Regions from separate parts of the Bradyrhizobium sp. ORS 111 genome, predicted to be linked through region 2. Evidence: predicted binding sites of a transcription regulator. Region 2 holds the regulator's gene; each other region holds the start of a gene.
What was found. The regulator LexA, encoded in region 2, represses DNA repair genes until DNA is damaged. The targets are predictions, from matches to a motif close to TGTTCNNNNTGTGTTCNG.
Positions count from the first base shown of each region.

Region 1: the regulator LexA is predicted to act here: its motif matches at 2,526-2,543, upstream of ruvC (crossover junction endodeoxyribonuclease RuvC).
Region 3: the regulator LexA is predicted to act here: its motif matches at 2,855-2,872, upstream of P6U30_RS03415 (DNA recombination protein RmuC).
Region 4: the regulator LexA is predicted to act here: its motif matches at 6,168-6,185, upstream of P6U30_RS18605 (single-stranded DNA-binding protein).

Region 1 covers NZ_CP120701.1:7,122,482-7,130,172, forward strand. The annotation lists gene ruvB (Holliday junction branch migration DNA helicase RuvB) at 1-774, opposite strand, end outside; gene ruvA (Holliday junction branch migration protein RuvA) at 971-1,588, opposite strand; gene ruvC (crossover junction endodeoxyribonuclease RuvC) at 1,968-2,495, opposite strand; gene P6U30_RS32855 (YebC/PmpR family DNA-binding transcriptional regulator) at 2,629-3,375, opposite strand; gene P6U30_RS32860 (methyl-accepting chemotaxis protein) at 3,574-5,334, shown strand; gene P6U30_RS32865 (methyl-accepting chemotaxis protein) at 5,455-6,879, shown strand; gene P6U30_RS32870 (TIGR00282 family metallophosphoesterase) at 7,013-7,691, opposite strand, start outside.
Region 2 covers NZ_CP120701.1:3,865,829-3,873,519, forward strand. The annotation lists gene P6U30_RS18015 (ComEC/Rec2 family competence protein) at 1-360, shown strand, start outside; gene P6U30_RS18020 (hypothetical protein) at 357-587, opposite strand; gene P6U30_RS18025 (hypothetical protein) at 734-1,162, opposite strand; gene lexA (transcriptional repressor LexA) at 1,463-2,167, opposite strand; gene glp (gephyrin-like molybdotransferase Glp) at 2,391-3,602, opposite strand; gene P6U30_RS18040 (HAD family hydrolase) at 3,631-4,257, opposite strand; gene P6U30_RS18045 (ROK family protein) at 4,784-5,848, opposite strand; gene P6U30_RS18050 (formate/nitrite transporter family protein) at 6,270-6,950, shown strand; gene P6U30_RS18055 (DUF1236 domain-containing protein) at 7,182-7,520, opposite strand; gene P6U30_RS18060 (CsbD family protein) at 7,671-7,691, shown strand, end outside.
Region 3 covers NZ_CP120701.1:741,843-749,533, reverse strand. The annotation lists gene truA (tRNA pseudouridine(38-40) synthase TruA) at 81-818, opposite strand; gene fmt (methionyl-tRNA formyltransferase) at 904-1,839, opposite strand; gene def (peptide deformylase) at 2,206-2,733, opposite strand; gene P6U30_RS03415 (DNA recombination protein RmuC) at 2,904-4,112, shown strand; gene P6U30_RS03410 (IS481 family transposase) at 4,251-5,426, shown strand; gene P6U30_RS03405 (GIY-YIG nuclease family protein) at 5,465-5,770, shown strand; gene P6U30_RS03400 (AmpG family muropeptide MFS transporter) at 6,145-7,518, shown strand.
Region 4 covers NZ_CP120701.1:3,978,764-3,986,454, forward strand. The annotation lists gene P6U30_RS18585 (cytochrome D1 domain-containing protein) at 1-245, shown strand, start outside; gene uvrA (excinuclease ABC subunit UvrA) at 611-3,586, opposite strand; gene P6U30_RS18595 (outer membrane protein) at 3,836-4,498, opposite strand; gene P6U30_RS18600 (outer membrane protein) at 4,738-5,484, opposite strand; gene P6U30_RS18605 (single-stranded DNA-binding protein) at 6,356-6,841, shown strand; gene P6U30_RS18610 (DUF2306 domain-containing protein) at 7,098-7,496, shown strand.

The DNA of each region.
Region 1 (7,691 bases), 3.3 Mb from region 2:
TGCGCTGTCGACCTCGAGCGCGCTCAGCGCGCGGTCGGCGATGCCGCGGTCGACGGAATCGGCATCCGCTGCGGACGCAAAATCCCTGACCCGGCGCAACAGGCGGCCGGCGATGCGCGGCGTGCCGCGGGCGCGGCGCGCGATCTCGTTGGCACCGTCGGAGCTCATGCCGACGTTGAGCACGCGCGCGCCGCGGGTGACGATCTTCTCCAGTTCCTCCTCGGTGTAGAAATTCAGGCGGATCGGAATGCCGAAGCGGTCACGCAACGGATTGGTGAGCAGGCCTGCGCGCGTGGTCGCGCCCACCAGCGTGAACTTCGACAGATCGATCTTCACCGAGCGCGCCGCCGGTCCCTCGCCGATGATCAGGTCGAGCTGGAAATCCTCCATCGCCGGATAGAGCACCTCTTCCACCGCAGGGCTCAGGCGATGGATCTCGTCGATGAACAGCACGTCGCGCTCTTCGAGATTGGTGAGCAGTGCGGCAAGATCGCCGGCCTTGGCGATGACGGGACCCGACGTCGCCCGAAAGCCGACGCCGAGCTCGCGCGCGACGATCTGCGCCAGCGTGGTCTTGCCGAGACCCGGCGGACCGACGAACAGCACGTGATCCAGCGCCTCGCCGCGCTTCTTCGCCGCCTCGATGAAGATCGAGAGATTCTTGCGCGCCTGCGCCTGGCCGACGAACTCCGTCAGCGACTGCGGACGCAGCGCGGTGTCGCCGACGTCATCGGAGCGGCGCTCGGGCGTGACGATGCGGGAGGGCGTGTTCATGACGCAAAACCAGCACGAGAGCGTTGTTCTCCTTCTCCCCGCCCTTGCGGGGAGAGGGTTGGGGTGAGGGGCTGCATCCGCGAGCGAGACATGCGTTCAGACCTGTACCCCCTCACCCGGATTGCATCTGCGATGCAATCCGACCTCTCCCCGCAAGCGGGGAGAGGTAAAGAAAGGACCGGCTTCGATACGCAGCTCACTTCGACAATTCCTTCAGGCCCAGCCGGATCAGGTGCGCGGTCTCGGCACTCTCACCGGCGCTGCGCGAGGCGGCGGCGATCGCGGCGGCGGCCTGCGGCTGGCCATAGCCGAGATTGACCAGCGCGGAGATCGCATCCGTCACCGGACGCGGCGCGCGGTTGTTGTCGATCGCGCCCGAGAGCTGCACCACTGCCGGATCGACATCGGCAAAGCCCGGCGCCTTGTCCTTCAATTCGCTGACGATGCGCTCGGCGACCTTCGGCCCCACCCCCGGCGTGCGGGCGACCGCCGCCTTGTCGCGCAGCGCGATGGCATTTGCGAGGTCGGTCGGCGACAGCGTGCCGAGCACCGCGAGCGCCACTTTGGCGCCGACGCCCTGCACGGTCTGCAGCACGCGAAACCACTCGCGCTCATGATCCGAGCGGAAGCCGAACAGCTTGATCTGGTCCTCGCGGACATAGGTCTCGATCGACAGCACGGCCGCCCCGCCCGGCGACGGCAGCGCCTGCAACGTGCGGCTGGCGCAGTGCACCTGGTAACCGACGCCACCGACATCGAGGATCACATAGTCCTCGCCGTAGGAATCGATCAGGCCCTTGAGCTTGCCGATCATGATGCCACCCCGGATATGGTGCTCGCGCCGCGTTCGAGTCCTTCAGCATCAGTGAGGGACGCACCGGCGGAGGGGTTCCCTCCCCCGTTGCGGGGGAGGGCTAGGGAGAGGGGTGCCGCTTGCTCCGCCTTACGAGGCAGAGCACGGACGACGCTCACATCGTGATCGATTGTCGTACGAGCTTCGTTGATGCGTCGTCGTCGCATCGCATGGGTCTTCGCCCGCGGCTTACCCCTCTCCCCGACCCTCCCCCAACGCAAGTCGGGCCTGCCTGACTTGCGTAAATTCACGATGCGCAACCGGGGTAGACCCCAGTTGCGTGGGGGAGGGAGCCTGACGAGCGTGCTCTCCTCACGTCGTGTGAACGCGCAATCGCCCCTCATAGGTTCGCCACCTTCAGCCGCAGCGCGGCGCTCTGGCGGTGATGCGCGTGGGTGATCGCGATCGCCAGCGCATCGGCCGCGTCGGCGGATGGCGGCTCGGCTTTCGGCAGCAGAATCTTCAGCATCACCTGGATCTGGTTCTTCTCGGCATGTCCGGCGCCGACCACGGTCTTCTTGACCTGGTTCGGCGCGTATTCCGCAATCGCAATGCCGAACATTGCGGGCGCCAGCATGGCGACGCCGCGGGCCTGGCCGAGCTTCAGCGTGGCAGCGCCGTCCTTGTTGACGAAGGTCTGTTCCACCGCCGCCTCCGCCGGCTTGTAATCGCCGAGCACGGCGGCAAGCCCCTCATGGATCGCGAGCAGGCGGCTCGCGAGCGGCAGATTGTCCGGCGGCTCGACCGAACCGCAGGCGATGTAGACCAGCCGATTGCCCTCGGTCTCGATCACGCCCCAGCCGGTGCGGCGGAGGCCCGGATCGATACCGATGATGCGGACGGGGGAGCGAATCGGCTGCGATGTCATGGGGGAGTGATACCGCCTGCGCACCGGGAACGAAACACAAACGGAGCGTCATCCCCTGCCCCGCTTGTCCTGCCCGCTCGTCATCCCCGCGAATGCGGGGTCCAGTACGCCGCGGCAGTTCCGATCAAGCGCGTCAGCCACCCATCTTCGCGATCAGCGCGTCGGACACTTCGAAATTGGCGAACACGTTCTGCACGTCGTCGTGCTCGTTCAGCACGTCCATCAGCTTCAACAGCTTTTCGCCGGTCTCATCGTCGACCGAAACGGTGTTTTGCGGCTTCCAGGTCAGCGCCGCCTTGCGCGGCTCGCCGAACTTCGCCTCCAGCGCCTTGGCGACCTCGCGGAAGGTGTCCTGCGAGGCATAGACCTCGTGGCCGCTTTCGCTGGAGACCACGTCGTCGGCGCCGGCCTCGATCGCCGCATCCAGCATGGCGTCGTCGGAGGCGACGCTCTTGTCGTATTCGATGATACCGGTGCGGTCGAACATGAAGGCGACCGAGCCGGTTTCGCCGAGATTGCCGCCGGATTTGGTGAAGAAGGAGCGGATGTCGGAGGCGGCCCGGTTGCGGTTGTCGGTCAGCGCCTCGACGATCACGGCGACGCCGCCGGGACCATAGCCCTCGTAGCGGATCTCTTCGTAGTTCTCGCCATCGCTGCCGGCCGCCTTCTTGATGGCGCGTTCGATGTTGTCCTTGGGCATGTTCTCGGCGCGCGCCGCGACCACGGCGGCGCGCAGACGCGGATTCATCGCCGGATCCGGCGTGCCCAGCTTGGCCGCCACGGTGATTTCGCGCGCCAGCTTGCCGAAAAGCTTCGACCGCTGGGCATCCTGCCGGCCCTTGCGGTGCATGATGTTCTTGAATTGGGAATGGCCGGCCATGCGAGGTCTCTTCGAAGCGTCAGGTCAAAGGGGGATGGAAAACGCGGCCTTATAGGCCCCCACCGGCCAAAATCAAAGATCGGCGGGACGTTCCGTTGCAGATACTACCGCATGCCGGAATATCAGGCACCTGTTAACCATGACTTCATGCCCGGATGAGAGGATCGGCCGTCCCAATTCCCATACCCAAGGGTCCCCATGGCGTTCGGTTTGTTTCGAAGGCGAGGGCCGGAGCCGGTTGCGCCCGCCGTGAAATCAGAAGTTCCGGCCGCGAACACCGCGCCCGAAGCCATCACCTCGACCGAAAGCGATTCGGCGCGGGAGATCCTGGAACTATTGGAACTCGAGCTCGGCGGCATGATCCGTCAGCTCGAGCGCGCCGCGGGTTCGGTGGCCGCCGGTGCCGACGCCACCGCCGCGACACTCGCGACCATCCGGGCACGCACCGACGCGCTGACCGGCCGCACCACCGCCGCGCAGAGCACCGCGACGACATTCTCGGAGGCCGCCGACAGGTTCACCCATTCCGCCGAGGGCATCGGCCAGCAGGTGCGCAACGCCAGCAGATTGGCCGATGACGCCGCGGCCGCGGCGCGCGAGGCCACCGCCAATGTCGATCGCCTGCGCGAATCCTCGGCCGCGATCGGCAACGTCGTCAATCTGATCGCGCAGATCGCGCGCCAGACCACGCTGCTCGCGCTCAACTCGACGATCGAGGCGGCACGCGCCGGCGCCGCAGGCAAGGGCTTTGCCGTGGTCGCAACCGAGGTCAAGGCGCTCGCGGTGCAGACCCAGAGCGCGACCGAGGAGATCACCAAGAAGATCGAGGCATTGCAGAAGGACGCGACCGGCTCGGCGGACGCGGTGCACCGCATCTCGCAGGCGATCGAGGCGATCCGCCCGGTCTTCGAGCATGTCAACGGCGCGGTGGTCGAGCAGAACCAGATCACCGGCGAGATCGGCCAGAACGCCGCATCCGCATCTCACTTCATCGTCTCGGTCGGCACCAGCGCCGGCGAGATCGACAGCGCAACGCAGGAAGCAGCAAGGCACGGCGACAATGTCGCCAGGGCCGGCAAGGCCGTGACCGCCTTCGCCCAGAAGCTGAAGGCGCGCTGCGCGGTGCTGCTGCGCCAGGACGAGCGCGGCGATCCGCGCAAGAACGAACGTCTCCCCTGCAGCTTCAAGATCGAGATCACGACCGCGCGCGGCAGCGTCACCGCGCCGGTCTACGAGCTCGCGATGGACGGCATCCTGATCGGCGGGGCCGAGGCCGACGAGCTCCCGACACATGAGAGCCTGAGCGCGACCTTGCAGGATATCGGCGTCTGCCGGATCAGGATCGGCGAGCGCTCCAAGGCCGGCGCACAAGCGCGGTTCGAGGCTCCGACCGCCGCGCTGCGCGAGAAGATCGAAGACAGAATGTGGGCGATCCACGAGGAGAACACCGAGTTCGTCACCCGCGCGATGGAGGCAGGCAGCGCGCTGACCAAGATCTTCGACAACGCGGTCGCCGGCGGCGCGGTGGCGATCGACGACCTGTTCGACACCGACTATGTCGAGATACCGGGCACCAATCCGGTGCAGTACCGCACCAGGATGCTCGATTGGGCGGATCGCGCGCTGCCGCCGTTCCAGGAGGCATTCCTCGCCAGGGATCCGCGGATGGCGTTCTGCGTCGCGATCGACCAGAACGGCTACCTGCCCGTCCACAACAAGCTCTACTCGCATCCGCAGCGCCCCGGCGACGTCGCCTACAACACGGCCAACTCCCGCAACCGCCGCATCTTCAACGACCCGGCTGGGCTTGCCGCCGGCCGCAACCAGCGCGCCTATCTGATCCAGACCTACGCGCGCGACATGGGCAACGGCACGACCGTGATGATGCGCGAGATCGACGTGCCGATCCGCGTGCGCGGCCGGCACTGGGGCGGCTTCCGCACCGCCTACAAGCTTTGACCATTCTTGTAGCTCGAGTGCACGCTCAGGCAAGACCGACGGCGCGAATCACGCTTTCAAGATCGGAATGGAGAATGCCGCGACGGGTCGACGGGCGGTTCTGACGGGGGAAGCTCGAAAATGTCGGTCGCGCAAGCCGCAGTTCTGGACACGTCATCCGGCCGGACGCTGGCCGAACGGCTCATCGACCAGCTCGCCGACCGGATCGGCGGACTCGGTGTGGAGCTGGCCGACATCACCGGCAACGTCCAGGAGGTGGCAAGTCGCGTCAGCAACCAGTCGGAGCGCTTCCACCATTTGCAGGAGACCGCCGAGACCATGGTCTCGGCCAATCACGACATCGCCAATGCGTCGCAGGCGGTGCAATCGACCACATCCGCCGCGGTCGGCCAGATCGCGGAATCTCGCAGCGTGGTCGAGACCGCGGTCGGTCACATCGCAGAGCTCGTTGCGGCGGTCGGACGGATCGAGGCACGGCTTGCCGCGGTCGGCTCGGCGCTGAGCCAAGTCGCCAAGGTCTCGGGTTCGATCGAGGCGATCGCGAAGCAGACCAACCTGCTCGCTCTCAATGCCACCATCGAGGCCGCGCGCGCCGGCACCGCCGGTCGTGGCTTTGCCGTGGTCGCAAGCGAAGTGAAGAGCCTGGCGGAGGCGACCCGCCAGGCGACGCATCAGATTTCCGACACCGTGCGCGATCTCGACGGCCAGATCAGCAGCCTGATCGGCGAGAGCAGCGATGCCTCGCTGCGCGCAAAGAGCGCCGGCGAAGGCGCCCGACAGATTTCCGGCATCATCATGCGCGTGCAGGAAGGCTTTTCATCCGTGGGCGCCGAGATCGACAGCGTGGCGCGCGCCGCGACCTCGAATCTCGGTCATTGCGACACCGTGATCGCGGAACTGAACGAGCTTGCCAAAGGCGTCGAACTCTCCTCGCGTGACCTCAAGCACGCCGACGAGCGGGTGACGAAACTGCTCGAAACCTCGGAACACTTGATCGCGATGATCGCAGACAGCGGTGTACAGACCTCGGACGCGCCGCTGATCCGCGTCGTGATCGAGACCGCAAAGCAGATCTCGGAGCTGTTCGAGCACGCGATCGCGCGCGGCGAGATCACACTCGCACAATTGATGGACGAGAAGTACCGGGAGATAGCAGGCACCGATCCGAAGCAGTATCTCACCGACTACGTGGCCTTCACCGACCGCGTGCTGCCCGCGATCCAGGATCCGATCCAGAAGAGCGACCCGCGCATCGTGTTCTGCGTCGCCTGGGCCAAGGGCGGCTATCTGCCGACGCACAATCCGAACTACCGGCTGCCGCAAGGCCCCGATCCGGTCTGGAACAACGCCAATTGCCGCAACCGCCGCCTGTTCAACGATCGCGCGGTGAAGAAGGTGGCGGCAAACACAAAGTCGTTCCTGTTGCAGACCTATCGCCGCGACATGGGCGGCGGCAATTTCGTGCTGATGAAGGACCTGTCATCGCCGATTGTCGTCGGCGGCCAGCACTGGGGCGCATTCCGGATGGGCTTCCGGCAGAGCTAAGCGAGCACCCCGTAGCCCGGACGAGCCGTCATTGCGAGGAGCGATAGCGACGAAGCAATCCATTTCGTCACTTGCCGTGAGATGGATTGCTTCGCTCCGCTCGCAATGACGAACGGGGGCAGCAATTCGATCCTCACTTTACCCAGAACTCCGGCACCGCGGGCGCAAGCCGGCCGCCGGCGCGCACCGGCGCGACCTTCAGCGCAAGCCCGGTCGCATCGTCGGTTTCGACCGCGACCCCGCTCAGCGTTGCGGGTCCCGACGCCGGCTCGAAGCGGGCGGACGGAATGCCGGTGAGGAAGCGCTGCAGCGGCTCCTCCTTCTGCATGCCGATCACCGAATCATAGTCGCCGGTCATGCCGGCGTCGCTCATATAGGCGGTGCCGGCGGGCAGCACCTGGTGATCGGCGGTCGGCACATGGGTATGGGTGCCGACCACGAGGCTGACGCGGCCGTCGCAGAAGTAGCCCATGCCCTGCTTCTCGCTGGTTGCTTCACCGTGGAAGTCGACCACGATGGCGTCGGCGCCCCGGCGCAACGGACATGCTTCGAGCTCGCGCTCGATTGCCGCGAACGGATCGTTGGCGGACGGCTCCATGAACACGCGACCGATCGCGTTGATGACCAGCGCACGCTTGCCGTTCTTGGTGTCGATCAGCGCAGCGCCGCGACCGGGCGAATGGCGCGGAAAATTCAGCGGGCGGATCAGCCGCGGCGCGCGCTCAATGAACACCAGCGCTTCCTTCTGATTCCAGGCGTGGTTGCCGAGCGTGACCGCATCGGCGCCGGCGTCGAGCAGCTCCTGATAGATC
Region 2 (7,691 bases):
AGCGGCTGCGTGGCTGAGGGGACCGGAGGCATGCTGGTTTCGTTGGCGATGCGGCCCGAGGCGCTGGTCGACGATTGCGAGCGGGCGGCGCTGATTCTGACGGCCCGTCCGGTGCCGCAGGGCTGCGCGGCCTCCGTGATCGATGCCGAGCGGCTGCGGCGCCACGGCGCCCTGATGCTGCGCCGCACCGGCGGCGGCTTTGCCGTCGATGCGGTCAGGCCCGGCGGGATCGACCGGCCGTGGTCGCCGGCGGTTCCCGGCGATACCGAGGACGAGGCCACGCTGCGCGTACCCGGCCGCGCGCCGCGCCCGGCGGTCGACGCGACCCCGGCAGAGGCTGATCTGCAAGGCGACGACTAAGGCTGATCGGGCAGAGGAGTGGTGGTCGGCAGGTCAAAGGCGCCGAGATGGTACTCGTCCGAGTCCGGGTTCGCGTTTGGCTTTCTGACGAGGGTGAACGTCGCTTCGGGAAATTGCTGCCAGACCTTCAGGTCGTCGGCCGTCACCGTCAGCCAGCCGAACCGGAACATGTAGCGGCCCGGCTCCGTGACGCGTCCAGCCCTTTGCCATGTGACCTTGTCGACCACCGAGCACGTCCTTGTCCGTGTCCGATGATGCGCCAAGGCGCGGTCTAACGCAAATCCCCGATGCGCCCCGGAGCCTTAAGTCCGGGGTCGCTCGAAATCGCTTAGGTCACCGCCGCCGGACAATTCATCCAGCGGCCATGATGCGCTCAACCCAAAAACAGCGACGCGAATGCAGAGGGCCGCCGCTCGACCGCCTTCGGCTTCTCGACGACGGGCGGGTGGAGGGCAGGTAGCTGCAGCACGGTGACGCGTTGTCCTTCGACGAGCTGGGTCACCAGCACGTGGCTGCCGTCGGGGAATTCGACCGCATCATGATGACGATCGGGCACGTCGGGCTCGACTTCGTTGAACACGCCGACGCGGAAGCCGATTGTCTTGGTCCAGATCCAGCGGCTGTCGTAGCGGACGTTCTCGACGAACGCGAGCTCGGTGCCGGGCAGCATGCAGACCGCGACAGTCGGATCGCTCTCCGAAGCAAAGCCGCGGGTTGACGTGCCGCGGAATGTCGTGGTGATCAGCGTCTCTCCGACAATGGCGGGGCGCGATGCCACGGCGTGCAGACTATAGTCACACATCGGATGGCTCCTCATTTCGAGATAGCGACCCGTGCCTCTCCTGAGGCGTGGGCCTCTACCAGAGTGGACGACAGCAAACGAGGTTCTTCCCGTTTCTGGGCGATTGTACGACTGGCCGCGCGAGCCTCCGATCACAAACACGCTACACCGTCCCGGTGGTATCAGGACGCGCCGGAGGCACTCACGCAGCGCAGTCCATGAAGCAACGGCGTTGCGCGCTGCTCGTTCCCTCGCAATGGATGTGCGACTGCACATACGCACGACGCGCTGCACGCGGTCGCGCCTGGACCAGGGGCGCGGTCAGTATTTGCGATAGAGCCCGATCAGCTTGCCCTGGATTCGCACGCGGTTTGGCGGCAGGATGCGCACTTCATAGGCGGTGTTGGCCGGCTCGAGCGCGATCGATGCGCCGCGGCGCCGGAAACGCTTTAGCGTCGCTTCCTCCTCGTCGATCAGCGCCACCACAATGTCGCCGGTATTGGCGGTGTCGTTGCGCTGGATCAGCGCCATATCGCCGTCGAGGATGCCGGCGTCGACCATGGAGTCGCCACGCACCTCCAGGGCATAATGCTCGCCGGCGCCGAGCATGTCCGGTGGCACGCTGATGGTATGGCTGCGCGTCTGCAGTGCCTCAATCGGCGTACCGGCCGCAATCCGGCCCATCACGGGGACGGCGACCGGACGGTTGCCATCATCCTCGGCGATCGGCGGCGTGCTGCTGCGCTTGCCGAGCGTGCCCTCGATCACGCTCGGGGTGAAGCCGCGGCGGCCGTTGCTGCCGCCGGCCGACAGCTCGGGAAGCTTGATCACCTCGATGGCGCGGGCGCGGTTCGGCAGGCGGCGGATGAAGCCGCGCTCTTCCAGCGCTGTAATGAGGCGGTGGATACCGGACTTCGAGCGCAGGTCGAGCGCATCCTTCATCTCGTCGAAGGAGGGCGGGACGCCGGCCTCTTTCAGACGTTCATTGATGAAACGCAGAAGTTCGTACTGTTTGCGCGTGAGCATCTCGAGTATTCCCCCGGTTGATAGCGTCGTTCGATTCCGAGACCTTCAGGGAGCCTGATCGGGAGCGCGAAAACTTCTGACACTCCTCAGTGCGCTCCCATTCGTGGACACCAGTACTCGAAACAAATCATGAACGGACACTATATGTTCGATATGTGTTCCGCAACCACTTAATTTCCGGTGAATGCAGCCGACAGTGCCTGATCGGCGCGGCGGCAACGTCTCATTCGGGCAGTGTCAGAATCTCGCACGCCTCGCCTTGGACGGCCGCGGGTGCGAACGGCGGACGGATCACAAGTGCCCGTGCCGCAGCGAGATTTCCCAGCAGCGAGCTGTCCTGCTGGCTGACGGGTGTTGCGATCAACGTGCCGTCGCCACGCTCCTCGAGGCGGGCCCGGAGATAGTCCTCGCGCTGATCGTTGGCGGCGAGGTCATGGCCGAGCAGGGCGCTCTTGCGGACATGATGAATCACGTTTCGGCCGCTGAGGGCCCGAATCAACGGCACCAGAAACAGGAAGGCGCAGACATAGGACGACACCGGATTTCCGGGCAGGCCGATCACCCGCATCGTTCCCAATCGGCCGTGCATCATTGGCTTGCCCGGCCGCATCGCGATCCGCCAGAACGCCATCTGGACGCCCTCGGCCTCCAGCGACTGCTTGACGAGATCATGGTCGCCGACGGAGGCGCCGCCGGTGGTGATCAGGATGTCGGCGTCCGCCTCCCGTGCCCGGCGGATACCGGAGGTGGTGGCCGCCACCGTGTCGGCAGCGATCCCGAGATCGACGGTCTCTGCGCCCTCGGCGCGGGCCAGCGCCCGCAGCGCGTAGCCGTTGGAATAGACGATCTGGCCGGGGCCGGGGCTGCAGCCCGGCATCACCAGCTCGTCGCCGGTTGCCAGCACCGCGACCTTCGGCCGGCGGCGCACGGCGAGTTCCGGATAGTTCATGGCCGCGGCGAGCGACAGCGCGCGGTCGGAGAGGCGGCTGCCGGCCGCAAGGAGCACATCGCCCTCGCGGAAGTCGACGCCCGCGAGGCGGATGTGCCGTCCCTTCGCGGCGGCCTCGGTGATCGTGATGTGGTCGCCGTCAGTCCTGGTATCTTCCTGGATGATGACGGCGTCAGCGCCGTCGGGGATCACGCCGCCGGTGAAGATCCGTACCGCTTCGCCCACGCCGACCGTGCGCTCGAACGGCCGCCCGGCCGCGACTTCGCCGATCACCCGCAGCCTAGCCGACAGGTCGGACGCAGCGGCCGCGCGCACCGCATAGCCGTCCATCGCCGACATCGGCTGCGGCGGCTGCGTGCGCCGCGCGGCGACATCGCGTGCCAGCGTGCGGTGATAGGCGGCATCGAGCGCGACCGTCTCTTCCGGCAGCGGCTCGGCGCCGGCGAGAACGGCAGACAGGGCATCGGCAACCGGCATCAGGGCCACGGGCAGGGCTCCTCAAATCTCAAGGTCTTCATATTCCAAGTGCGGCGAGTGCCCTTGCCACGTCATCCGTCGATGTCACGTGGATGGCACGAAGGCCGCGCGCCCGCGCGCCCTCGATATTGGCCGCCGTATCGTCGAAGAACAGGATCCGCGACGCCGGCACGCCGATCGCTTTTACCACATGATCGTAGGCCTCGGCGTCCGGTTTTCGAAGGCCGATCGCCGACGACAGGAACACGTCGCGGAAATGGCTGAGCACGTCGGCATAGGCGACCGAGAAATGCGCGACATGGGCCGGGTTGGTGTTGGAGAAGGCATAGAGCGGCAGCCGCCGCGCGGCCGTCGCCAGCAGCGGCGCGATCCCCGGCATTTCGCCGGTGAAGATCGCATTCCAGCCCTCGAGGAACTGCGCATCGGTCAGGTCGATGCCGAGTGACCGGCGCAGGTTCGCGAAAAACGTTGCGTCGTCGACCTTGCCGATCTCGTGGTGCTTGAAGCTGTCGTCGACGACGAAGCGTCCGGCGAGATCGGCAGGCGCGCAGCCGGCGTCTTCCGCCCAGCGCGCCATCACCCTGTCGAAGCTGATATCGAGCACGACGCGGCCGATATCGAACAGCAGCACGTCGACGGAATTGGGGGAGAGTTGCGTGGTCATTGCACGACCGATGTACGAAAATTGCGGGTAGGCGGCAACGGTTTCGATCTCCGCGCGGAGCGCTCCTCGTGACGGGCTTTCGTCACATCCTTGCGAGCGACGGATTGCATTTGGTGCGTCGCAATCGACGATGTCGTCCTGGCGAAGGCCAGAACCCATAACCGCCGCACTTGGCGATGAATGGGACCGTGGCCCGGCGCCGCGCAACAATAAACATTTGGGGTAATGGGTCCCGGCCCCCTGCGCAATTGCGCACTCGGCCGGGACGACGCTGGGGATAGGCCTCGCCCGATGTCTCACCCCGTCATTGCGATGAGCCAACGGGTCGCGCGAACGCGCGCCCGATGACAGGCTCCGCGATGCACCCCCTCTCTCCGCCGTCATCCCCCCGCGCATGCGGGGGATCCAGTACGCTGCGGCCTCTCGGATCAATCACTGCTGCCTCTGGAATACTGGATCATGCTTCTGCCAGAGCCATCGGCGCCTTGTGTTGTTATTGGTTACGGGATCTCGCGCGGAGCGGCGGTTAACCCTTGCCATTTCGGTTGGTGAAGCGAGCATTGCCGAGACCGGTCCCGATGGTCAACACGCCCCAACGCTTCACGTCCCGCATGAAGGGCATTTCGGACAATCCCTGCACCACGCCGTCGTTGTGCATGACGATGGCGGTATCTTGCTCGCCGATCTGCGGGATGGCTTCGATCAGGTTGGCAGGCAGGTTGAACTTGCTGCTCTCCCAATTGCCAGGCAGGTTCTGCGCACCCTTCTCGATAGAGCCATCGCTTTTGATGACGCCGGGACAGGAGATGCCTATGAACGGCGCGAGTTCGAATCCCTCCTTCTCCGCTTTGGCGATCAGACCCTGGAGCATCTTGATCAGATGTTTGACTGCCCCGTCGCGGCTCGGCTCGTCGTGAGCAACACGCCAAAGCTCGAACTTCCAGACGGTCGCCTTGGAAAGGTCCGGAGACTTCTTTCGCCGCGTCTCTACAACGCCGCAGCGGATATTGCTGCCGCCGATGTCGACGGCCAGAATCGAGTCGTGGCCATCGAAGATCCAGGAGGGCGCAAGGTGCAGTGCGCCGATCAACCCGGCTTCGTCCGGGTGATGGCGGATCGGAACCATCTCAACTTTGAAGCCCTCTGCCTTGAGAATGATTTCGGTGCGGGCAATGGCGAGCTCGCCGAGTCGGCTGAGGCGGAAACCACCGCCCACGACGATGCGTTCGGTCTTCTCCCAGGCCTTCGACTTGAGGAGGCGTCGGGCCACATAGGCGAGCTCCCGAGCGAAGTCCTCAATGACGCTTTGCACGACTGCGGCCGCTTTGGTGTCCTCGCCGACCAATACGGCGTCCAGTACCTTCTTGCTGACGTTCTCCGAGGATTCCTCCCCGAAGGGGTCTTCGCCGGTCTTGCGTAGCGGCTTCCGCCATTTATCCAAGATGTCCCGGAAAGCACCCTTGCTGGCGCGGTCTCCAAGAAATCCGTCTTCGTCCTTTAGCTCGATGTTGAAGCTATCAATCTCGACCAATTGCAGGCGCGAGGCGCCGTGCGTGGCGATGCCGGAGGTCGTCATCGTTTCGTCTACCATCCTGATTCTCGAACAAGCCGTGCAAGGTGGCCTCCGTCAACACGCGCTGTGGGCCTCTGTTCCTCCGTCGGGCACGGCGGGATGCGTTGGTTGCGGATGAACGGGGCCGCTGGCTGGCCGCGTTCCAGTCATCCGGAGAGCGTGCGCGACCCACTTGAATCCCCGCGGCCACGCAAGAGGAACGGATCGTCATCAGAAGCTTTGGAGCTCCAAGACCAGCCCTCTTGAGCGCCAAGCGTGGAAAAGCCGAGCGAGCCAACCTCATTCAGCGCAGCGTCGAAGCTCGACGGCGTCTCGCCTCAGCAGACGAAGGAGATCGAGTCCCAAAGCAGACCGAGCGCCGCATTAATTCATGAGACGATCCGGGCGGAGGGCGAGCAGGAACTGAAGCGCCACTGGTGGGCCATCCTCATATCGGGGCTTGCCGCAGGTCTGTCGATCGGCCTGTCACTCGTGGTGCAGGGGAGAATTCCACGCCGCAATATCCGACGAGGCAGCACGGCGACTTTTCGCGCCGCTCGGCTATACCGTCGGCTTCCTCGTCGTGGTCCTGGGACGACAGCAGCTATTCACAGAGAACACGCTGACGCCGATCCTGCCGCTGCTTCATCGTCGCACTCTCGCAATTCTAGTGAAAGTGCTCAAGCTTTGGGGACTGGTGCTTGCTTCGAACATCGCGGGGACGTGGGCCATCGGATACGGTCTCGCGCATACCGAGATCTTCGAACCGAAGGTCACTGATGCGTTTCTTGAGCTTGGCCGGCGCACGGTCGAAGGTTCGTTCTCGGCAACATTCCTTCGCGCCGTGTTTGCAGGCTGGCTGATCGCACTGATGATGTGGCTTCTGCCAGCGGCGAAGGGATCGCGGGCGCATATCATCGTGGTCATGACATACGTGGTCGCACTGGGCGAATTTTCCCACATCATCGCAGGTTCGGTTGAGTGTGCTTTTCTGGTGGCGCGTGGGCAAGCATCACTTGGCCAATACGGTTATGATTTTTTCATCCCGACGCTGCTTGGCAACATTGTCGGCGGGACGACATTGGTTGCATTGTTGAACTACGGCCAGGTCGCGGCGGAGCTCGATAAAGCGGAGGAGTAGGCGACATCCTTGCCCAGCAGGGGGCAGCTCTGGCGACTGCGGCCGCTTGCCCCCATACGAGCGACAATGCTCCTGGCAGCGTCTCCGGCTCCGCTGCGTAACAGACGTCAGCACGCGCTCAGCACAATTTCGGCTTTGCCGCCAGACGACAATCTGGTTGGATTCGGATGGTCTCGTTTCAAACCGGGCGGACGGCGAGCCGAGTCAAGTCGACGGCCCGCCGAGCCCTTGTCACTCTACTTCCTGCACGACCGTACGAGTCGCGGGATCGACTAGCATCACGCGGTCGCCGGAGTACACGTACCGATATTTCGTGAGCGACGGCCCCCACTCGGGCGGCACGGCTTCCAGCTCGACGTCGCGCGGCACGGGTGAACCAACAACGATCTTCTCGCGCGTTTCAACCGGGCGGATCCTGTGCTCGGTAACGTAGGTGTGGATCCTCGTACGGTACTCCGGTTCAATCTGCACGACATGTCCGGTACCGGTCGTCGTGCCAACAGTTGACTGAGCCAGGGCGGCCGTCGATACGATCGCCGCGACCGCGGACGTTAGCAAAATCTTCTTCATGGCGTTCTCCTCACCGCAAAAATGCAGCCGGTGCCAGAACGCCACTCTACAGCGAATGTTCCGAACGCGAGCGATCTCCGCAGCAGGCACCCAAGGAACGTCCGCGGGCTGCGACTGTTGAGCGGCCATCAGCACTTCCAGGAGATGGTCATGGATTGGAACCGAATCGAA
Region 3 (7,691 bases), 3.1 Mb from region 2:
GCCGCGGAGGTCACCTCTCCCCGACGGGCAGAGGTCAACCGAAGCCGTCGCGAGTCGATTCAGACCAAACTCATCCCGCTCTAATAATCCACCCGCATCAGATAGAGTCCCTCCGGCGGCGCGACCGGGCCGCAGGCGGCGCGATCGCGGGCGGCGAGCGCTGCGGAAAGATCATCCGCGCTCCAGCGGCCCTCGCCGACCCAGACCAGCGATCCCACCATCGAGCGCACCTGGCTGTGCAGGAACGAGCGCGCCGAGGTCACGATGTTCACGGCATCGCCGTCGCGCGTGACGTCGAGCTGATCGAGCGTCTTCTCCGGCGATCTGGCCTGGCATTCGGTATCACGGAAGGTCGTGAAATCATGCTTGCCGAGCAGCCGCTGCGCGGCCGTGTGCATGGCCGCAGCGTCGAGTGCGCGTGGCACGCGCCAGACGCGCCCAATGTCGAGCGCGAGGTTCGCGCGGGTATTGACGATGCGATAGAGATAGTGCCGCCTCGTTGCCGAGAACCGCGCCTCGAAATCGTCAGGCACGATATCGGCCGCAAGGATCGCAATCGGATGCGGACGCAGATGCGCGTTCAGTCCGTCGCGTAAACGGCCCGGCGGAAAGCTCTTGGCAATGTCGCAATGCGCGACTTGGCCGCGCGCATGCACGCCGGCATCGGTGCGGCCGGCACCGTGGACGCGGACGTCTTCACCGCAGATCGCCTTGACCGCCGCCTCCAGCGCGCCTTGCACCGTCGGCGCGGTCTCCTGGATCTGCCAGCCGGAAAACGGCGTGCCGTCATATTCGATGGTGAGCTTGTAGCGGGGCATTGTTCGATCTGGTTGAGCCGTCATTGTCTTCAGGACAAGCTTTTTTTCGAGATGGATGCGCGGGTCAAGCCCGCGCATGACGATCTCACGAAAGCCTCGCCCCCGGCTTCAGCGGCGTGCCGCGCAGGAAGTCCGCCGCCTGCATCCGGGCCTTGCCTTCACGCTGCAGCTCGAGCAGGCGGACCGCGCCGTCGCCACAGGCGATCGCGAGGTTGTCGTCGAGCACATCGCCGGGAGCGCCCGAGCCGCTGGCCAGTTCGCAGCGCAGAAGCTTCAGGCGCACTGGCGTGCCGCCATCATCCAGTTCCGTCCACGCACCCGGGAACGGCGACAGCCCATGAATGTGCCGTAGCACCGCGCGCGCCGGCTTGCTCCAGTCGATCTTCGCCTCGGCCTTCTCGATCTTGGCGGCATAGGTGACGCCGTCCTCGCTCTGCTTCGTGAGCTGCAAACCCCCGCGCTCCAGCCCGCCCATCGCACGCACCATCAGATCGGCGCCGAGCGGCGCCAGCGCATCGTGGAGATCGGATGCCGTCATGGTGTCTGTGATGGCGAGCCGCTCGGCCATCGCGACGTCGCCGGTGTCGAGGCCGACATCCATCTTCATCACCATCACGCCGCTCTCGGCATCGCCGGCCATGATGGCGCGATTGATCGGAGCGGCGCCGCGCCAGCGCGGCAGCAGCGAAGCATGCAGGTTGAAGCAGCCGAATTTCGGCGCGTCGAGAATGGCCTGCGGCAGGATCATGCCATAGGCCACCACGACCGCCGCATCCACATCATGCGCGCGGAATTCTTCGAGCGCCTCCGGCGTCTTCAGCGTCTTCGGCGTCAACACGGGAATGCCGAGCCGCCGCGCCTCGCGCTCGACCGGCGTCGGCTGCAATTGCAGGCCGCGCCGCCCGCCCGGCTTCGGCGCGCGGGTGTAGACCGCTGCGACCTCATGGCCGTGCGCCACCAGCTCTAGCAGCGTCGGCACGGCGAAATCGGGCGTGCCCATGAAGATCAGGCGGAGAGGCATCACCAGCACTCGCTGCGTTCCCTCCCCCCTTGCGGGGGAGGGCAATCGCATTTGGGAAAAAAACGCCCTGTGGCCCATCCTTCGAGACGCCCGCCTTTGGCGGGCTCCTCAGGATGAAGTCTTGTTTTGCGGCACGCTAGTAGACCCTCATGGTGAGGAGCGCCGCTTGCGGCGCGTCTCGAACCGCGAGGCCGAGGACGTGCGCAGCCATCCACGGCGGCATATGCGATAGCCCTGCCTTGCGGGGGAGGGTTAGGGAGGGAGGTAGCCGCAACGGCGGTGCTTGCGGCTACCCACCTCTCCAGCTCTCCCCCACAAGGGGGGAGAGGGCATATCGCGCAAGCGAAAACGCCCTTCACGCCAGATCTACTCCGCCACGCGCTTGGCGGCCTTGGTGAACTTCTTCAGGACGCGGTCGCGCTTGAGCTTGGACAGATAGTCGACGAACAGCACGCCGTTGAGATGGTCGATCTCGTGCTGGATGCAGGTGGCATAGAGCCCTTCGGCGTCCTCTTCGTGCAGCTTGCCGTCAAGATCCAGGAAGCGGACGCGGACGCGCGCCGGACGCTCGACCTCCTCGTAATATTCGGGGATCGACAAGCAGCCCTCTTCGTAGACCGAGAGTTCCTCCGAACGTGCGATGATCTCCGGATTGATGAAGACGCGCGGCTTCGGCGTCGTCTCGCCGTTCTCGTCGCGCTTGGCGAGGTCCATGGTGATCAGCCGCAGCGGCTGCGCGACCTGGATTGCCGCCAGCCCGATGCCGGGCGCGTCATACATGGTCTCGAACATGTCGTCGGCGAGCTTGCGGATCTCCGGCGTCACCTTCTCGACAGGTTTCGACACCAGCCGCAACTGCTTGTCCGGCAGGATGATGATTTCTCTGATAGCCATGCGCGCGATTTAAGCCGCTGATCTGCGGGGGTCAATGCGCTGCGGAACCGGTTAAGGCGGCCTTAACCACGTTTCTTCAGCTCGGGTTAACCAAGAAAATCAACGAACGATTAACCATAAGCGTTCCCTCTTCGTTCGCGCTCGCCGGCGAATCGGCTACAACTGCTGATATGAACGAGATCCTCCTGACCATCGGCGACCTGCCCATCCGCGTCTCCGACGCGCTGCTCGCCCTTGGCGTGCTGGCGCTGGCCCTGCTGCTGACCATCGCCCTGGTGATCGCGCGGGCGAGCCGACGCGGCGCGGAACTCGCGATGGCCCAGACCATCCGCGCCGACGAGTTGGAGGAGCGGCTCGCCGACATGCTGCGCGCCCAGAGCGAGGCTTCGGGCCGGGTCGACGCCATGGCCCAGGCGCTCGCCGGCAGGCAGGCCGAGATGGCGCGCGCCGTCAACGAGCGGCTGGATTCGGTCACCCACCGCGTCGGCCAGTCGATGGAACAATCGACGCGCAACACGATGGATTCACTGCGCATGCTGCACGAGCGGCTCGGCATCATCGACCATGCCCACAAGAACCTCAACGAGCTCACCACCCAGGTGACGACGCTGCGCGACGTGCTCGCCAACAAGCAGTCCCGCGGCGCCTTCGGCCAGGCGCGGATGGAGGCGATAGTCCAGGACGGCCTGCCGAAGGGCTCCTACGAGTTCCAGCACACGCTGACATCGGGCAAGCGGCCGGATTGCGTGGTGTACCTGCCCGACCAGCGGCCGCTTTGCATCGACGCGAAGTTTCCGCTGGAGGCGATGACCGCGCTGCACGACGCGCGCAGCGACGAGGAACGCAAATTCGCCAGCCAGCGGCTGCGCAGCGACGTACTCAAACATGTCAGCGATATCGCCGAAAAATACCTGATCCCCGGCGAGACCCAGGACACCGCGCTGATGTTCGTGCCGTCGGAGTCGGTCTATGCCGAGATCCATGACGGCTTCGACGACGTGATCCAGAAGGCCTATCGCGCCCGTGTCGTGCTGGTATCGCCGTCGCTGTTGATGCTGGCGATCCAGGTGATGCAGCAGATCTTGAAGGACGCGCGGATCCGCGACGCCGCCGACCAGATCCGCAACGAGGTGATGCATCTCGGCGACGATCTGGCCCGCCTGCGCGAGCGTGTGGTGAAGCTGCAAAACCACTTCGGCCAGGTGAACGAGGACGTCAGGCAGATCCTGATCTCCGCCGACAAGATCGAGAAGCGCGCCGGCCGCATCGAAGAACTGGACTTCAGCAAGTCCGAGGCCCCGATCGAAGTCCCCCGCTTCGTCAAAGGCGCGCCGCCCGAGCTGTTCCCCGCCCCGCGCAAGCTGCAGGCGGGGGAGTAGTATGAGGCGCTGATTCCACCACATAATCGCTGTCATCGCCCGGCTTGATGTTTAGTCTGGACAGATCACTGACAGGTGTTCGGAGACATAGCTGACACATCAAGAATGGCTGGATTGGTCCGATTCGGGAGGCCGTCCATGCCGTGGAGCGAGGTGTCAGTCATGGATCAGCGACGCGAGTTCGTGCGTCTTGCGATGCAGGAAGGAGCGAACCGGCGGGAGCTATGCCGCCGGTTCGGGATCAGCCCTGACGTCGGCTACAAATGGCTGAGGCGCTGGCAGGCCGGAGATCGGGAGTTGGCGGATCAGTCGCGCCGTCCGAAGAGGATGCCCAAGCGCAGCGCCGCTGTGGTGGAAGCGGAAGTTGTCGCCGTCCGCGACAAGCATCCGGCTTGGGGAGCACGCAAGATCGCCCATTGCCTCAAGCGTGGCGGGCAGGCTGTGCCTGTCCCGTCCACCGTGCATCGGATCCTGTGTCGGAACGACAGAATCAAGCCGAGCGAGAATGCGCCGCCCAACCCTGGACATCGGTTCGAGAAGGAAGCTCCCAATCAATTGTGGCAGATGGACTTCAAAGGCCACATACCGCTCGCCAACGGGATGCGTTGCCATCCGCTGACGGTGGTCGACGATCACTCGCGCTATGTCCCGTGCCTGAAGGCATGTGCGAACGAGCAGCGACCCATGGTGCAGGAGCATCTGACGGCCACGTTCCGCCGCTATGGGCTGCCCGACGCCTTCTATATCGATAATGGCTCACCTTGGGGCGACACATCCGGCGTGCGCTGGACCGGATTGAAGGTGTGGCTGCTCAAGCTCGGCATCCGGGTGGTGCATGCCAGACCGTGTCACCCGCAGGGCCGCGGCAAGAACGAGCGCTTCCATCGCACCCTCAACGCGGAAGTGTTTGCCATGCATCTCTTCCGCACCTTGCCGGAGGTCCAACGCGCGCTCGACGCCTGGCGCATGATCTACAATCTGGAGCGGCCTCACGAGGGGCTCGCTATGCAGGTGCCCGCCGATCGCTTTCGGCCGAGTTCACGCGCGATGCCGGCGCGTCTTCCGCAGGTGCAATACGACGTCGGCGAGACGGTTCGGACCGTCTCGTCGACCCGAAGCTACATCTCCTTCAAGGGACGGTTCTGGAAAGTTCCGCAGGCCTTCTTCGGCGAGCGTCTTGCTATCCGGCCGCTCGATCGCGACGGCCACTACGGAATCTTCTTCGCCAGTTGGCAAATCGCATCAATCGACTTGACCGATGGCCAACCTGTCAGTGATGTGTCCGAACAGGTGTCAGCCATGTCTTCGGGCTAAACACTTGACCGGGCGATCCAGTATCCCAGAGGGCGCAGTTGGGATCACGCAGCTACTACGTCTACATCCTCGCCAGCCAGATCGGCGGCACGCTCTACATCGGTGTGACAAATGACCTCATACGCCGCGTGGGCGAGCACAAACTGAAGCTCGTCGAGGGTTTCACCAAGCAGTACGACGTCAATCGGCTGGTCTATTTCGAGGCCTTCGAAGATATCGAACAGGCGATTAAGCGCGAGAAGCGGCTGAAGAAGTGGCCCCGTGCGTGGAAGGTTTCGCTGATCGAGAAGGATAATCCGGACTGGATTGATCTTTACCCGGAGATTGCCGCGGGCGGCGGATAGGCCTCTGGAATACTGGGTCGCCCGGTCAAGCCGGGCGATGACAGTCTTTTTTGGGCCGCAAGCCGCAGGCTGGAGAGTGGTATTGGACGCGGTTGTGACCGCATATTTGGTGTCATCGCCCGGCGTGAACCGGGCGATCCAGTATTCCAAAGACGGGGTGGGAACGAGATTGTCTCCACTTGTCGTTCCTGCGAAAGCAGGGACCCATACGCCGCGGCTTTCATTGTTGAGGAGCTCGTTGTTCCGACATCGCCCACCAACCACTATTCGTGGTTATGGGTCCCTGCTTTCGCAGGGACGACACCGAATTTGATGCGGCATCCCCGCCGGGCGATGACAGTCTTTTTGGGGCCGAATCTGGTAACAACTTGCCTATGACCGCACCTGAAACCTCGTCAGACGCGTCCGCCAAGCCATCCGCTCCCAGCGCCGTCTCCTGGCGCGACAGCCTCGCCGTGTATCTGCAGCCGCGCGTGCTGATCGTGATGCTGCTCGGCTTCTCCTCGGGCCTGCCGCTGGCGCTGTCGGGCTCGACCTTGCAGGTCTGGATGAAGGAGGCCGGGGTCGATCTCGGCACCATCGGGCTGCTCGCGCTGATCGGCACGCCCTACACGCTGAAGTTCCTCTGGGCGCCCCTGGTCGACGCGCTGCACGTTCCGCTGTTCACGCAAGTCTTCGGGCGCCGCCGCGGCTGGCTGGTGTTCTCGCAATTGCTGTTGATCGCCGCGATCCTCGTGCTGGCGATGGCCGATCCGGCGCGATCGCCGTGGTTTGCGGCGTTCGCCGCACTTCTGGTCGCGACGGCCTCGTCGACACAGGACATCGTGGTCGACGCGTTCCGCGTCGAGAGCCTGCCTGAGCCCGAGCAAGCCGCCGGCATGGCATCCTACGTCGCGGCCTACCGCGTCGGCATGCTGGTTTCGACCGCCGGCGCGCTGTTCATCGTCAGCGGCTTTGAATCGGGCGGGCTCGCACGCACATCCGCCTGGATGTGGGGCTATGTGGTGATGGCCGCGCTGATCCTGATCGGCACCATCACCGCGCTGGCCGCTACCGAGCCCACGCAATCCAGGAACGCCGAAGCGGCGACGCATGCGCAGACTGCGCTCCAGCGCGTGCTCCGCGCAGCGCTTGGCGCATTCTCCGAATTCCTCGGCCGCAAGGACGCCTTCGCGGCGCTGGCCTTCGTGGTTCTGTTCAAGTTCACCGACGCATTTTCCGGCACCATGACCGCGCCGTTCGTGATCGATATCGGCTTTTCCAAGGTCGATTATGCGGCGATCGTGAAAGGCGTCGGGCTTGCCGCAACGCTGATCGGCGGCTTTGCCGGCGGCTTCGTGGCGCGGCGCTATTCGCTCGCGACCAGCCTCTGGATCGGCGGCGTGCTGCAAGCGATCGCCAATCTCGCGTTCTCCTGGCTCGCGCATGTCGGCGTCAATCAATGGGCGCTGGCGCTGGCGATCACGGCGGAGAACTTCACCAGCGCCATCGGCACCGTGATCTTCGTCGCCTACCTCTCGGCGCTGTGCCGCAACCCGCTGCACACCGCGACCCAGTATGCCCTGCTGACCGCGCTGGCCGCGGTCGGCCGCACCTATCTGTCGTCAGGCGCGGGTTATGTGGCCAAGGCCGTGGGCTGGCCGGTGTTCTTCGTGATCTGCGTGCTGGTCGCGATCCCGAGCCTGTTGCTGCTCGCCTGGCTGCAGCGGCGCAAGCATTTTGAGGAGCTGGGGCCGGTGAGGGTTTAGTTTACCGTCTGTAGCCCGGATGGAGCGAAGCGCAATCCGGGAATCGTTTGAGCTTTGGATAAGCGTCCCGGATTTCGCTGCGCTCCATCCGGGCTACGATAGTTGTTCGTAGAGAAGCCGCGGCGTACTGGATCGCCCGGACGAGCCGGGCGATGACACCGAAGTTGCGGCAC
Region 4 (7,691 bases), 110 kb from region 2:
CCGACCAGTATGACGGCAAGGTCAGTGTGTTCGACCTCGCGACATTGCAGCCGCTGAAGCGGATCACGGTCGGCGATTACCCCGAAGGGATCGAGGCGACCGCCGACAGCAAGGGGGTCGTGGTCGCGAACTGGGAGAGCAACACGCTGAGCGTAATCGATGCTGCGGAGATGAAGGTTGTCGGCACGGTCAAGGTCGGCGACGGCCCGCGCGCGTTCGGGGCGTTTCTCAGGCGAACGGAGTAGGTGGTGGCATGTAGCCCGCATGAGCGAAGCGACATGCGGGGCAAATTTGACAAGAGATTCCCGGATAACGCTTCGCTCATCCGGGCTACCCGCTGCGTCGCTCTTCCTCCGTCGTCATTGCGAGGAGCGATAGTGACGAAGCAATCCATCCAACCGCTCTTGCGGGCAGATGGATTGCTTCGCGGAGCCTGTCATCGGGCGCGCATTCGCGCGACCCGTTGGCTCGCAATGACGGCTGCATTCGTTGACAGCCCTCGGGATCAGTTCGCCGCAGGCGCAACTCGCCGGTCACGTTAACAACCGATCGGCGGATGGCACTTCGCTAATCCGCCCAACCGCCCGCCACTAAACGCGGAGAGGCGCAACTACTCCGCCGCCTCGCTCGCGCTGCTCTTCCGCGGCTTGCTGTTTGCCTTCTTCAGCACCGGCGCCAAAAACTTGCCGGTATAGCTGCGCGGCGCCTTCACGATGTCTTCTGGCGGGCCCCAGGCGACGATCTCGCCGCCGCCGTCGCCGCCTTCGGGGCCGAGGTCGATCACCCAGTCGGCGGTCTTGATGACCTCGAGGTTGTGCTCGATCACCACGACCGTGTTGCCCTGCGCGACCAGCTCGTGCAGCACCTCCAGGAGCTTGGCGACGTCGTGGAAGTGCAGGCCGGTGGTCGGCTCGTCCAGGATATAGAGGGTACGGCCGGTGGCGCGCTTCGACAGCTCCTTGGCGAGCTTGACGCGCTGGGCTTCGCCGCCCGACAGCGTGGTGGCCTGCTGGCCGACATGGATGTAGTCGAGGCCGACGCGGTGCAGGGTCTGGAAAGTCTCGCGCACGCGCGGCACCGCCTTGAAGAACTCGGCGGCTTCCTCGACCGTCATGTCGAGCACGTCGGCGATGCTCTTGCCCTTGAACAGCACCTCCAGCGTCTCGCGGTTGTAGCGCTTGCCCTTGCAGGTGTCGCAGGTGACGTAGACGTCGGGCAGGAAGTGCATCTCGATCTTGATGACGCCGTCGCCCTGGCAGGCCTCGCAGCGGCCGCCCTTGACGTTGAAGGAGAAGCGCCCGGGCTCGTAGCCGCGCGCCTTGGCTTCGGGGAGCCCTGCGAACCACTCGCGGATCGGCGTGAAGGCGCCGGTGTAGGTCGCGGGGTTGGAGCGCGGGGTACGGCCGATCGGCGACTGGTCGATGTCGATGATCTTGTCGATATGCTCGAGCCCCTCGATGCGGTCGTGCGGGGCCGCGCCCTCGCTGGCATTGTTGAGCTTGCGGGCGATGGCGCGGTAGAGCGTGTCAATCAGCAGCGTCGACTTGCCGCCGCCGGAGACGCCGGTGACGCAGGTGAACAGGCCGAGGGGAATCTCCGCCGAGACGTTTTTCAGATTGTTGCCGCGGGCGTTGACGACCTTGATGGTGCGGCGATGGTTCGGCGGCCGCCGATCGGGCACGGGGACCGAGAGCTCGCCGGTCAGATACTTGCCGGTCAGCGACTTCGGATTGCGCATGATCTGGTCGGGCGTGCCTTGCGCCACGATATGGCCGCCATGCATGCCGGCGCCGGGGCCGATGTCGAGCACGTAATCGGCGAGGCGGATCGCGTCCTCGTCATGCTCGACGACCACGACCGTGTTGCCGAGATCGCGCAGCCGCTTCAGAGTGTCGAGCAGGCGGGCGTTGTCGCGCTGGTGCAGGCCGATCGACGGCTCGTCCAGCACGTAGAGCACGCCGGTCAGCCCCGAGCCGATCTGCGACGCCAGGCGGATACGCTGGCTCTCGCCGCCGGAGAGTGTGCCGGAGGAGCGCGACAGCGTCAGGTAATTCAGGCCGACGTCGAGCAGGAAGGTCAGGCGCTCGCGGATCTCCTTGAGGATGCGGGCGGCGATCTCGTTCTGCTGGGCGTTCAGCGCGTCCGGTACCGTCTCGAACCATTCGCCGGCGCGCTTGACCGAGAGCTCTGATATCTCGCCGATATGCTTAGCCCCGATCTTGACGCAGAGCGCCTCCGGCTTCAGCCGGTAGCCGTGGCAACCCTCGCAGGGCACGTCGGAGAAATATTTGCCGAGCTCCTCGCGCGCCCACTCACTCTCGGTCTCGCGATAGCGGCGGTTGATGTTGGTGACGACGCCCTCGAACGGCTTCTTGGTGTCGTAGGAGCGGACACCGTCCTCGTAGGAGAACTTGATCTCGTCGTCGCCGGAGCCGTGCAGCAGCGCGTTCTGCACCTTCTTCGGCAGATCCTTCCACTTGGTGTCGAGCGTGAACTTGTAGTGCTTGCCGAGCGCGGTGAGCGTCTGGATGTAATAGGGCGAGGACGACTTCGCCCAGGGCGCGATCGCGCCCTTGCGCAAGGTCGCCTCCTTGTCGGGGATGACGAGATCCTCGTCGACATGCTGCTCGACGCCGAGGCCGCCGCAGGCCGGGCAGGCGCCATAGGGGTTGTTGAACGAGAACAGACGCGGCTCGATCTCGGGAATCGTGAAGCCGGAGACCGGGCAGGCGAACTTCTCCGAGAACAGGATGCGCTCGGGGCCGCTCTTGTCGTGGATCTTCGCGGTCTTCTTCTTGTCTTCGCTCGCGGCTGCGCTAGGTGCGTCGGCGTATTCGATCACGGCGAGGCCGTCGGCGAGCTTCAGCGCGGTCTCGAAGCTTTCCGCAAGGCGCTGGGCGAGGTCGGGGCGCACCACGATGCGGTCGACCACGACGTCGATGTCATGCGGGAATTTCTTGTCGAGCGCGGGCGCCTCCGCGAGTTCGTAGAAGGTGCCGTCGATCTTGACCCGCTGAAAGCCCTTCTTGAGATATTCGGCGAGCTCCTTCTTGTACTCGCCCTTGCGGCCGCGCACGACAGGTGCCAGCAGATAGAGCCGCGTGCCTTCGGGCAATGCCAGGACGCGATCGACCATCTGCGAGACGATCTGGCTCTCGATCGGCAACCCGGTAGCCGGCGAATAGGGCACGCCGACGCGGGCCCACAGCAGGCGCATGTAGTCGTAGATCTCGGTGACGGTGCCGACCGTCGAGCGCGGGTTCTTCGATGTCGTCTTCTGTTCGATCGAGATCGCCGGCGACAGGCCGTCGATTTGGTCGACGTCGGGCTTCTGCATCATCTCCAGGAACTGGCGTGCATAGGCCGACAGCGATTCGACGTAGCGGCGCTGGCCCTCGGCATAGATGGTGTCGAAGGCGAGCGAAGATTTGCCGGAACCGGACAGGCCCGTGAACACCACGAGATTGTCGCGCGGAATCTCGACGTCGATGTTCTTCAGATTGTGTTCGCGGGCGCCGCGAATCGTGATGGCACGCGACGAGGAGCCCGCGGTCTGTTGGCGCTTCGACTTCAGCACTTCATCCATTGCGGCGATTCCGGGCGCCTGGTGTTTGCGCCTTTTTGGGCGCGCGTCACCGGTGATGCCGGGACCTTGCGCCGATGGGTGTGTGAGCACTGGAACGTAGGAAGAACGGCGGCGGATTTCCAGTGCCGTGTTGGGTCCATCAACGGATAGTTTGCCGGATGGCAGCAGCCGTCAGTAGAGCGGTTCTGGCCAAGCAAAAAGGCCGGCGCGAGGCCGGCCTTTTCACCACGACGGAGTCGTAGATGTCGATCAGTAGCGCGCGGCGGCCGGACCACCGAAGTGATAGTTCACGCCGACCTGGACGCTGTGCAGGTTCAGGTCGCCGGAGGGAACACCAAAGTAGGTCTCGCTGCCGAGGCTGCGATAGAGGTACTCGCCCTTGACCGACCACTGCGGCGCGAAGAACGCCTCGATGCCCGCGCCGACGGTCCAGCCGGAGTGGAAGTTGCTCTGCGAGACAGTCACGCCGAGCGCGGAGAGACTGACCTCGTTGTTGGCCCAGGCGTAACCGCCGGTGCCGTAGAACAGCACCTTGTCGACAGCGAAGCCGAGGCGGCCGCGCACGGTGCCGAGCGAATCGATCTTGCTCTTCGCCGTGACACCCAGCGCCGACACCGAGGCGTCGACGTCAGCCCAGCCGCCATCGGCCTCGATGCCGAACACGATGTTGCTGGTCTGCCAGTTGTAGCCGACCGTGCCGCCGGCGAAGCCACCGCTCATCTTCGGATCGGAGTCGCCGTTCTCGCTGGCATAGCCGCCGAAGCCGCCGATGTAGAAGCCGGTCCAGTTGTAGATCGCGGCCGGCGGCGGAGCCTTCACGTAGGGCGCACGCGCCGCCAAGTCCGCGGCCGAGGCCGGAGCAAACGCACTCAAAACAAGCAAGCCGGCCGACGCCAGCAAAACGGTCTTCATTTTCAAAATCCCAGTCCCATTCTTCTTGTTGTCCCTTCAATCCTTGAAGGGAACGTCACAGCAGTGTTGCCTGACGTTGGTGCGCTTCTACACGGATAACCGGGAACATGTGTATCCAGAAAACAACAATGCACGGCAAACGCGGGATCTGGAGTCCATGTCGGGTGCTGACCTGTGCTCTCCAGGCAACAAAAAGGCCGGCGCGAGGCCGGCCTTTTCGCTGACTTATGTCAGTTCGATCAGTAGCGCGGGACGACCGGACCGCCGAACTTGTAGTTCAAGCGGACGGTGACGAGATCGACGTCCTGACGGATGCTATCGCTGGCGACCGTAAGGCCGGTGACCGGCGAGGTGAAGTTGAGGGTACGATCCTGCATGAACAGGTGGTCGTACTCGATGCCGGCCGTCCAATTCGGCGCGAAGCCGAATTCAAGGCCCACGCCGACGGTGCCGCCCCAGCGGGTGTCGTCGCCGCTGCTCGCAAACAGCGCGCCGGTGAGATCGTTGATGCGGTACTTGTTCGAGGTCACGGCGGCGCCGCCCTTGAGGTAGAGCAGCACGTTGTTATTGGCATAGCCAATCTGGCCGGTGAACAGGCCGAACGCATCGATCTTCGAGGTGTTGATGAAGCCGGGGAACAGGAGGCTCGCGTTGCTGCCCTTCAGATCGGCCCAGTCGCCCTGTGCTTCAAGGCCGAACACCCAGGTGCCCGCCTGCCAGCGATAGCCGATCTGGCCGCCGGCCACGCCGCCGGTCGCATCATGGCTGCCTTCCGCGCCGATCAGGAACGGCGAGACCGAGTTCCAGCTATTGCGGCTCGAGCCCCAACCGCCGTTGGCGCCGATGTACCACCCGCTCCAGTCGTACACGGCGGCGATCATCGGCGGCGGCGCCTTGGTGTAGGGACGCGCGGCGAGGTCGGCCGCCGACGCGGAGGTGATGCCGAGAGCGGCGATGCTGACCGTTGCGATCAGGAACTTCTTCATGGGATCCCCCTTCCTGAGAATTCGGAAGCTCTAAACTTGAAGCCGAAGCTACCACGGGTTTCCCGGAAGGGCTGTCACTGCGCGGCCACAGTCGCCAACAAGTTGCATCGGTTCCATTTTTTACAACTGCTTAACACTTGAAGGGGTTCCGACCCCACATCGGGAAATCCGAAATCGCAACGTGGTCCGGTCGCCGGCGCGTTATTCAGCGTGCAAGTGTTGTCGTGCATGATTGGGCGGTCGGACAGCCGGGATTCGAGGCGTGGCGACCGCGCGCCACCCGGGGGGGAGATCGGAAGCGCTGCAGGCGACGAGGTGTGTCGATTACGGAGTGTGTCGATTACGTAGGTGCGAAAGCCCGTCCGGGATCAGCACAGCCGCCCTCGCTTCGAGGCCGCAGATATAGAGGCCCGCCTGCTTGTAGCCGGCAAATGCTTCTTTGCTGGCAAGTCTGGACGCCATTCCGCTTCCCTTGGTCCCGAAGCGGCGACGCGAGCGCCCATGCCATCCGATCGCATTTATACGACGATTCAACCGGAAAGGCCGTCTCCGAACAGCCACACTCGCGCGAAGAAGTGTTTCTCGAGCAAGCAATTGACGCGTCTGTAGTTGTTACGAGGCGTGATTTTGGCCGGCTGTTCGCTGCGGCTCTGTCCCGAGCGATTTTGCTACGGCAGGTTGCGCGGAACAAAGCTGGAACATTTCACCGCGCGATGCTATATGTGGGGATAACCGGCGAGGGGCCGCGCGAATAGCGCAGGCGGCGGGGCGGTGCCGGCGTATAGGGTCGTTCGCGACGCCTGCAGTAAGTGGCGAAGGTTGAGAGTGGCGGCTGATGTCCGGCTGCCCGGTTTTGAGTGGAGATGAAGCAATGGCGGGAAGCGTGAACAAGGTGATTCTGGTCGGCAATCTCGGCAAGGATCCGGAAATTCGGCGGACTCAGGACGGCCGTCCGATCGCAAACCTTTCCGTCGCCACCTCTGAAACCTGGCGCGACAAGGGCACCGGCGAGCGCAAGGAAAAAACCGAGTGGCACCGCGTGGTGATCTTCAACGAGGGCCTCTGCAAGGTTGCCGAGCAGTACCTCAAGAAAGGCGCCAAGGTATACATCGAAGGGCAGCTTCAGACCCGCAAATGGACCGACCAGAGCGGCGTCGAGAAATACTCCACCGAGGTCGTGCTACAGGGGTTCAACTCCAACCTGACCATGCTCGACGGGCGCGGCGGAGGTGGCAGCAGCTTCTCCGACGAAGGCGGCAGCGATTTCGGGTCATCTGGTCCGGTGAGCTCCGCGCCGCGGCGCGCGGTCGCCGCCGGCAGCCGCAACAGCGACATGGACGACGACATCCCGTTCTGATCGGGATCGCGCGATTGCGAACAATTCAGCCGGCCGCTGTTCCGTGAAAATCTATGTTCGCGGAACAGCGAACTGTTGCGTGGCGTTCGCGTCTTCACATGAGTTCGCAATGTGCGCCGATAAGCATTTGATATGTCGAACCTACTTTACGTAGTGGGGGCGTGAATTCCTCGCTTTGACAGAATCGAATGTTAATGATATTTACATTGCCCGGCGATCGCGTTGTTGCTGTCGCCGGCCTTGAAAGCCCGTCACCATGAGCCTTGCGCCTCTGCTCGACGCAACGCCTGCGATTCCGCTTCATGCCTTTGCGGCGATGGCCGCCTTCGTGCTCGGCTCCATTCAGCTCGCCGCACCCAAGGGCACGCTGCCGCACCGAACCCTGGGTTGGATCTGGGCAGCGCTGATGCTCGTCGTGGCGGTGAGCTCGTTCTGGATCCATCAGATCCGTCTGGTGGGCCCGTGGAGCCCGATCCATCTGCTGTCGATCTTCACGGTGGTGATGCTGGTGCTCGGCGTGATGGCTGCACGGTCCCACGATGTCCGCCGCCACAAGTTCACGATGATCGGCATCTTCTTTGGCGCGCTCGTCATCGCCGGGCTGTTCACGTTCGTGCCCGGGCGGATCATGCATGCCGCGGTATTTGGCCAGTGAGCGAGAGAAGGCGAATGGCGAAGTGCGGGTAGGCACGCGGTTCCATTGGCTGTTCGGCACTCGCTACGAGTGTCTCGGACCTGGGTGTCCTCGAACCCCAAGATCACCTCGTAAGTCCATGAAAAAACGAGCGGAAAAACGGCTTGCCGAAGCCGGGTGAGGGTGGTTTTCGCGGCCCCGATACGCTATATGATT